3 regions of the Comamonas sediminis genome follow, and region 1 is predicted to be linked to each of the others. Evidence: predicted binding sites of a transcription regulator. Region 1 holds the regulator's gene; each other region holds the start of a gene.
What was found. Region 1 encodes FNR, which switches genes on or off when oxygen is low (the NO sensors DNR and NnrR bind a similar motif). Its sites were predicted from a motif close to TTGATNNNNATCAA; they were not measured.

Region 1 (2,268 bases):
TGCCCAGCAGCAAACGCTTCAAGCCCCGGTAGCCGTGCGAGGCCATCACAATCAGGTCGCAGTTTTCCTTCTTGGCCGTCTCCAGCAAGGCTTCGGCAATCAGGTCGGACTTGATCACCAAGGTCTTGATCGGCACGCCCGTTGCGGCACCTTCGGCCACGACCTTGTCAACCACGCTCTGCGCAGCGCGCTGCCAGCCTTCTTCGATGCGTGCGATGTCATCGGGGTTCTGCATCGTGCTGCCTTCGAAGTAGCTGCGCGGGTAGTTCGGCGAGATATTGACGGCGGTGACGGTGGCATGGCTCAGCTTGGCCAGCGCCAGCGCATGGCGGACCGCTTTCTCGGACAGCTCAGAGCCATCGGTGGCAAGCAGGATATGTTGGTACATGACAGGCTCCTTTCGGGTCAGACTCTGGACAGGGCCACAGGCTGCTGCCTTGCCCTGGTTTCATCTCCAAGCATCGCCGCTTATCGCGCGGAACGATGTCGGATCAGGCCGCATTCGTGTCTCGGGCCTGCACTTTTCAGGCCGAGCAGGCCTGGGTGTTGATCAGACCCTGGAGCTTGTCGGTGTCGAGAATGCGCACATGGCGCTGCTTGACCTCGATGATGTTCTCCTCGGCAAACTTGGAGAAGGTGCGGCTCACCGTTTCAAGTTTCAGGCCCAGGTAGCTGCCGATTTCCTCGCGGGTCATGCGCAGGATCAGTTCATGCTGCGAAAAGCCCCGGGCGTGCAGCCGCTGCACCAGGTTCAGCAGGAAGGCGGCCAGACGCTCTTCGGCACGCATGCTGCCCAGCAGCAGCATCACGCCGTGCTCGCGCACGATCTCGCGGCTCATGACCTTGTGCACATGGTGCTGCAAGGCCGTCACTTCGCGCGACAGGTCCTCGAGTGTCGAGTAGGGCATCACGCAGACCTCGGCATCTTCCAGCGCAATCGCGTCGCAGGAGTGGCGGTCATTGACGATGCCGTCCAGGCCGATGATCTCGCCCGCCATCTGAAAACCGGTGACCTGGTCACGCCCGTCTTCTGTGGCGATGCTGGTCTTGAAGAAGCCGGTGCGAATCGCATACAGCGAGGTGAACGTCTCGCCATTGCGGAACAGCGCACTGCCGCGCTTGATCTTGCGACGGGTGGCAACGATCTCGTCGATACGCTCCATTTGTTCGGCCGACAGACCCACGGGCATGCACAGCTCGCGCAGATTGCAGTTGGAGCACGCCACTTTGATGGAGTTGGATGTCATGTATCAATACCCGTGAACAAATATTCGTGTAGGAACGGCGTTCCATGTATGGGCCTATTGTGCGTGCAGGCGCCAAATGGGTTCTTGATGTATATCAAGGACGGGTGGCAAGCCTTGGGGCACATTGGGGGTCCGCAAGGATAAAGCCCATGATTTCCCTGACCCCCGAACTGCTGCGCCGTTTTGACGTCCCCGGCCCCCGTTACACGTCGTATCCTACCGCAGACCGATTTGTTGAAGCCTTTGCTGCGAATGAGTACAAGCAGGCGCTGGTGCAGCGCGGCCACGGCCTGGCTGGGAGATTGGCGCCGCTGTCGTTGTATGTGCATGTGCCGTTCTGTGCCTCGCTGTGCTACTACTGCGCCTGCAACAAGATCATCACCAAGCATGCCGAGCGGGCCGACGAATACCTGGATTACCTGGAGCGCGAGCTGGATCTGCAGCTCGCCCACCTCAGCACCCGGTCCACCATCAGCCAGCTGCACCTGGGCGGGGGCTCGCCGACCTTCCTGAGCGATGCGGGTCTCAGCCGCCTGATGGACATGGTCAAGCAGCGCTTCCATCTGCAGCCGGGCGGCGAGTACTCGATCGAGATCGACCCGCGCACCGTGAGCCGCGAGCGCCTGCTGCACCTCTACCAACTGGGTTTTAACCGCCTGAGCTTTGGCGTGCAGGATTTCGACCCGCTGGTGCAAAAGGCCGTGCACCGCGAGCAGCCCGCCGACCAGGTGTTTGCGCTGGTCGAGCAGGCGCGCGCAATCGGCTTTGAATCCATCAATATTGATCTGATCTATGGTTTGCCGTTGCAAAGCCCGGCCAGCTTCGCCCGCACGATGGAGCAGGTCAATGCGCTGCGGCCTGACCGCATTGCGCTCTACGCCTATGCGCATCTGCCCGAGCGCTTCAAGCCCCAGCGCCGCATCCTGGTGCAGGACTTGCCCAGCCCGGCGGACAAGCTGGCCATGCTGGCCCAGGCGCTGGCCGCGCTGGAGGGTGCCGGCTATGTCTACGTGGGCATGGA
Region 2 (2,268 bases), on a different contig from region 1:
CCAACGCGCGTGTTCAGCGCTGGGAAACAGCGCCTGCGCCGTGTGCCCCAGCGCCCGCATGATCTGGCTCCATGCCGGCAGCGCCTGCGTGGTGTCCGTCACCGGTTCAAACCAGCGCTGCATGCCGCCATGCAAGGCGTTGTATTCCACCGGCTGCCAGTGGGCACGGTGGGCCACCGCCTGCACCTGGTCATCCTGCACCACATAGCAGGAATGGCGGCGCTTGCGGTACCGGCCGCCATCCTTGAGGTACGCATCGTGGGGCATCGCCTCCCAGTGGCCGCTGAGCGCCGCCAGCTCCTCTGGCTGGCAGGCGGCCCACTGTGCAACCGCTGCGGGGCTCAGCACCGCATAGCCATAGGCGCGCAAGGTGCCGTCTACTGTGTCGGCATCGCAATAGGGAGGGGGAAAGGACTGCATGTAAAACTCCGTCAAGCGGGCGAGCTTACGGCGGTCTCAAAAGCATTGCGTGCTACACAACTTTGGGCAGCGCCGCAGCACTGCCCGCTGGCATGCCGTAGCACGCGCATGGGGCCCGGTTCGCGCCATCCCTGTCGCCGGGCGGCGCGCGCGGTCTTACTGGCGCACGACCAGCACCGGGATCAGGCTGTCGCTCAGCACCCGCTGGGTCACGCTGCCCAGCACCAGCTTTTCCAGGCCCTTGCGGCCATGCGACCCCATGACGATCAGGTCGGCACCGGTGGTTTTGACGGCTTCCATCACACCGTCGTGTACGGAGTGGCCTTCGCCCATCACGGTGTCGACGGGGATGCCCGCTTGCTCCATCGCGGATTTGACGGCGTCGAGCGCGGTGTGCGCATCGGCCGTGGCGGCCGACAGGTACTGCGCCTGGCCATAGGCAAAGTCGGCGCCCACGCCGGTAAAGGGATAAGGATCGATCACATAGACCGCCGTGACCTGGCTGCCAAAGGCCTTGGCAAGACCGGCGGCCTTGTTGACTGCGAGCATGGAGGTGGCAGACCCATCGACCGGCACCAGAATATGTTTGAACATAGTGTCACTCCTTTTAGTTGTTCCATGCATAACTTACTCTAAAACGCATGCCCCGGCAAACGGACGCGCACCGGTTGCGCGGCAGCGCCCTGCAGTGGTTGCGCGGGGTTTGTGCTGCATCAAAGGGTGGCCGGGCCCGCTGCCCGCGCCGCATAATGTCTTCTCCGCCCTGCTGGGCAGCTACGCCTCTTGAAACCATGACAACACCGCTGCGCTCTCTTGGTCGATCCCCGCTGCAGGTCTCTTCTCTGTGCCTGGGTGGCAATGTATTTGGCTGGACGGCCGACGAGGCCACCAGTTTCAGGCTGCTGGACGCCTGGCTGGATGCCGGCATGAACTTTGTCGATACCGCTGACGTGTACTCGCGCTGGGCGCCAGGCCACAGCGGCGGCGAGTCCGAACGCGTGCTGGGCAAATGGCTGCGCAGCTCGGGCAAGCGCGCGCAAGTGGTGCTGGCGACCAAGGTCGGCAAGGACATGGGCGATGGCAAGGTCGGCCTGCGCCCGGAGTACATTCGCCAGGCGGTCGATGCCTCACTGCAGCGCCTGCAGACCGACTACATCGACCTCTACCAATCGCATGACGACGACGCGCAGGTGCCGCTGGCCGATGTGATGGGCACCTTTGGCGAGCTGATCGCCGAGGGCAAGGTGCGGGCGGTAGGTGCCAGCAACTACAGCGCTGCACGGCTGGCAGAGGCGCTGCAGACCAGCGAGCAGCATGGTCTGGCACGTTATGAGAGTCTGCAGCCGCTCTACAACCTCTACGACCGTGCCGTGTTCGAGAAAGAGCTGCAGCCGCTGTGCGTTGCGCATGGCGTAGGCGTCATCAATTTCTACAGCCTGGCCGCCGGCTTTTTGACCGGCAAATACCGCAAGGCCGAAGATGCCAGCAAAAGCCCGCGCGGCGCCAAGACCACCCAGCTCTACCTCAATGACCGGGGCGTGCGCATTCTGGCCGCGCTGGAACAGGTCAGCGCCCGTGTCGCTGCACCGATGGGCGAAGTGGCTGTTGCCTGGGTCATGCGCCAGCCGGCCATTGCATCGCCGATTGCCAGTGCCAGCAACCTGGAGCAGCTGCAGTCGCTGATCCGCGCCAGCCAGTTGCAGCTGGATGCCGATGCCATGGCCACGCTCAACGCCGCCAGCGCCGAGGCTTGATGCCCCTGGGCTAGACAGGCTAGGCCAGCAGAGCCGGCAATATCTGCGCCGAAGGCAGGCGCCAGCACTGGTCAGCCACGCTGTCCAGTTCGGT
Region 3 (2,268 bases), on a different contig from region 1:
GAGCCCTTCACATCGCCATAGAACTTTTCGGGCCGGCCAAACACCGGCGACTTGGCTGCCAGGCGCTTCCACAAGGTCCAGTCGCTGTCATCGCCCGGCTCCTCATTGCCACGCGCCAGCACCGGCACCGTATCCATATCGCCATATGCCGTGCCCTCGGTCATCGAGCCGGTCAGCGCAAACACGACATCATGGGGACCGACGTCAATCTGTACCTCCTGGCCCGCCGATCGGCAGCGGATCGCGGTGACCGTGCGGCTGCCCGCTTCTTCGCGCATGTCCAAGTCATAGGCGCGGGTGTTGAACTGCACCTTCACGCCCTTGTCCTTGAGCATGCGCGTCAGCGGTACGACAAAGCTGTCGTACTGGTTGTACTTGGGGAACACCAGCGCCGACATGTCGGTCAGCCCATCGATGGCATCGAGAAAGCGGTGCATGTAGAGCTTCATCTCCAGCAGGCTTTGCCAGTTCTCGAACGCGAACATCGAACGCCACAGGTACCAGAAATTGGTCTCCAGAAAGCTCTTGCTGAAATAGGATTCGATGCTGATGTCGTCCAGCTCCTCCTTGCGCTTGAGCAGCAGCTTGACGATCTCCCACTGGTGCGCCTTGGTCAGGCCCAGGGTGGAGAAATCGCGGATCTTGCCTTGCTGGTGCATCAGCCGGGCCTTGGACCAGTTGGGATCGTTGTCATTGACGTAGCGGTACTCGTCGAGCACGCTGTAGCCCTCGGGCAGCTCCAGCGCCGGCACGTCCTGGAACAGGTCCCAGAAGTTGTCGTAGTTCCAGTTCATCTCGCGGCCACCGCGCACGATATAGCCCTGCTCGGCATTGCCCGCACCATCGAGCGAGCCACCCGCCACATCCAGGGTATCCAGAATGGTGATGTCTTCGCCAGCCATGCCGCCGTCACGGATCAGGTAGAAAGCTGCGGCCAGGCCGGCGATGCCGCTGCCGATGATCCAGGCCTTGCGCCCAGCAACCGGCGCCCCCAGCACCGGCCGGTTGCGCATATAGGCGCCCGTCATATCGGGTGGCGGCAGGCTGTCTTGGGGGCCCTTGCGCCAAAAGCCTTCACCAATGTTCGCCTCAACGCGCAGCGAGGAGGTCCGGGAGTCTGCATGCTTCATGCTGTTGCCTTTCATGGATAGCTTGACGATCAGACGTCAAGGTATAGCACACCGGCTCCCACCCGCTATTGATGAGCGGCAAGCGCCTACGCATCCACGTAGCCGCTTGCGCTGTCCTGTCGCTCAGTTCAGCGCCAGCAGCGGGTGCGCCTCCACAGGCCAGGGGCTGGCAAACATCTGCGCCACTTCCTGCAGGTTCACGTCTTCGATGCGGGCGGGGCTCCACTGGGGGGCGTGGTCCTTGTCCACCGCCAGTGCGCGGATGCCTTCGAGCGTCTCGCTCTTGCGGTCGGGCCGCAGGTAGAAGCAGTGGCGCACCATGTCGCGCTCCATGCGCAGGTCGTCAGCCAGGCGCATGCCGCGAGCGCGGCGGATCTGCTCGAGCACGACAAACAGCATCAGCGGTGAGCGCTTGCGCAAGGTCTCGGCAGTGGCGCGGGCAAAGTCGCTGTTGCCGGCCTCCAGTGCGGCGATGATGGCCGGCACATCGGCCAGGCCAAAGTACTGGTTGATCTCTGCATCGGGGTTGGCTGCACGCTCTGGCGCAGGTGCCAGGCCGGCTTTGACAAAGGCCTGCACCGCGTCGCCGTTGGCAAAGCTGCCAGTGGCCAGCCCGTCCCACAGCGCCTGCTGCTGCGCGCTGGTCAGGTAGCCATCGGCCAGCCGGTAGGCCAGTGCATCGGCCGCGCCAATCATCTGGCCGGTCAGGCCCAGGTACTCGCCCACATGGCCGGGGCAGCGGGACAGGAAGTAGCCGCCGCCCACATCGGGGAACAGGCCAATGGCCGTCTCGGGCATCGCCATCTTCGTGCGCTCGGTGACGATGCGCAGGCTGCCGCCCTGGCTGATGCCCATGCCGCCACCCATCACGATGCCATCCATGAAGGCGATATAGGGCTTGCCGAAGTGGTGGATCAGGTGGTTGAGCGCATATTCCTCGGTGAAGAAATCCTCCAGCTCGGGGTTGCCTGCCATGCCGGCGGCATGCAGAAAGCGGATATCGCCACCAGCGCAGAAGGCGCCAAACGCGCCCTCCTTGTTGCTGCCCCGGATGGCGACGGCCAGCACCTTGTCGTCCTGCTGCCAGCGCAGCAGCACATCACGCAGCTCGCGCACCATCGCCAGCGACAGCGCATTC

Region 2: a site for FNR is predicted at 1,124-1,137, ahead of AB7A72_RS04865 (universal stress protein). Genes of this name have one in related genera too.
Region 3: a site for FNR is predicted at 1,199-1,212, ahead of AB7A72_RS07445 (oleate hydratase). Genes of this name have one in related genera too.

Annotation. Positions count from the first base shown of each region.
Region 1 is NZ_JBGBDC010000001.1:623,603-625,870, reverse strand. It holds gene AB7A72_RS02745 (universal stress protein) at 1-388, opposite strand, end outside; gene fnr (fumarate/nitrate reduction transcriptional regulator Fnr) at 525-1,247, opposite strand; gene hemN (oxygen-independent coproporphyrinogen III oxidase) at 1,397-2,268, shown strand, end outside.
Region 2 is NZ_JBGBDC010000002.1:150,721-152,988, reverse strand. It holds gene AB7A72_RS04870 (2OG-Fe dioxygenase family protein) at 1-420, opposite strand, end outside; gene AB7A72_RS04865 (universal stress protein) at 577-1,014, opposite strand; gene AB7A72_RS04860 (aldo/keto reductase) at 1,212-2,174, shown strand; gene AB7A72_RS04855 (SIR2 family NAD-dependent protein deacylase) at 2,194-2,268, opposite strand, start outside.
Region 3 is NZ_JBGBDC010000002.1:707,446-709,713, forward strand. It holds gene AB7A72_RS07445 (oleate hydratase) at 1-1,130, opposite strand, end outside; gene AB7A72_RS07450 (enoyl-CoA hydratase/isomerase family protein) at 1,254-2,268, opposite strand, start outside.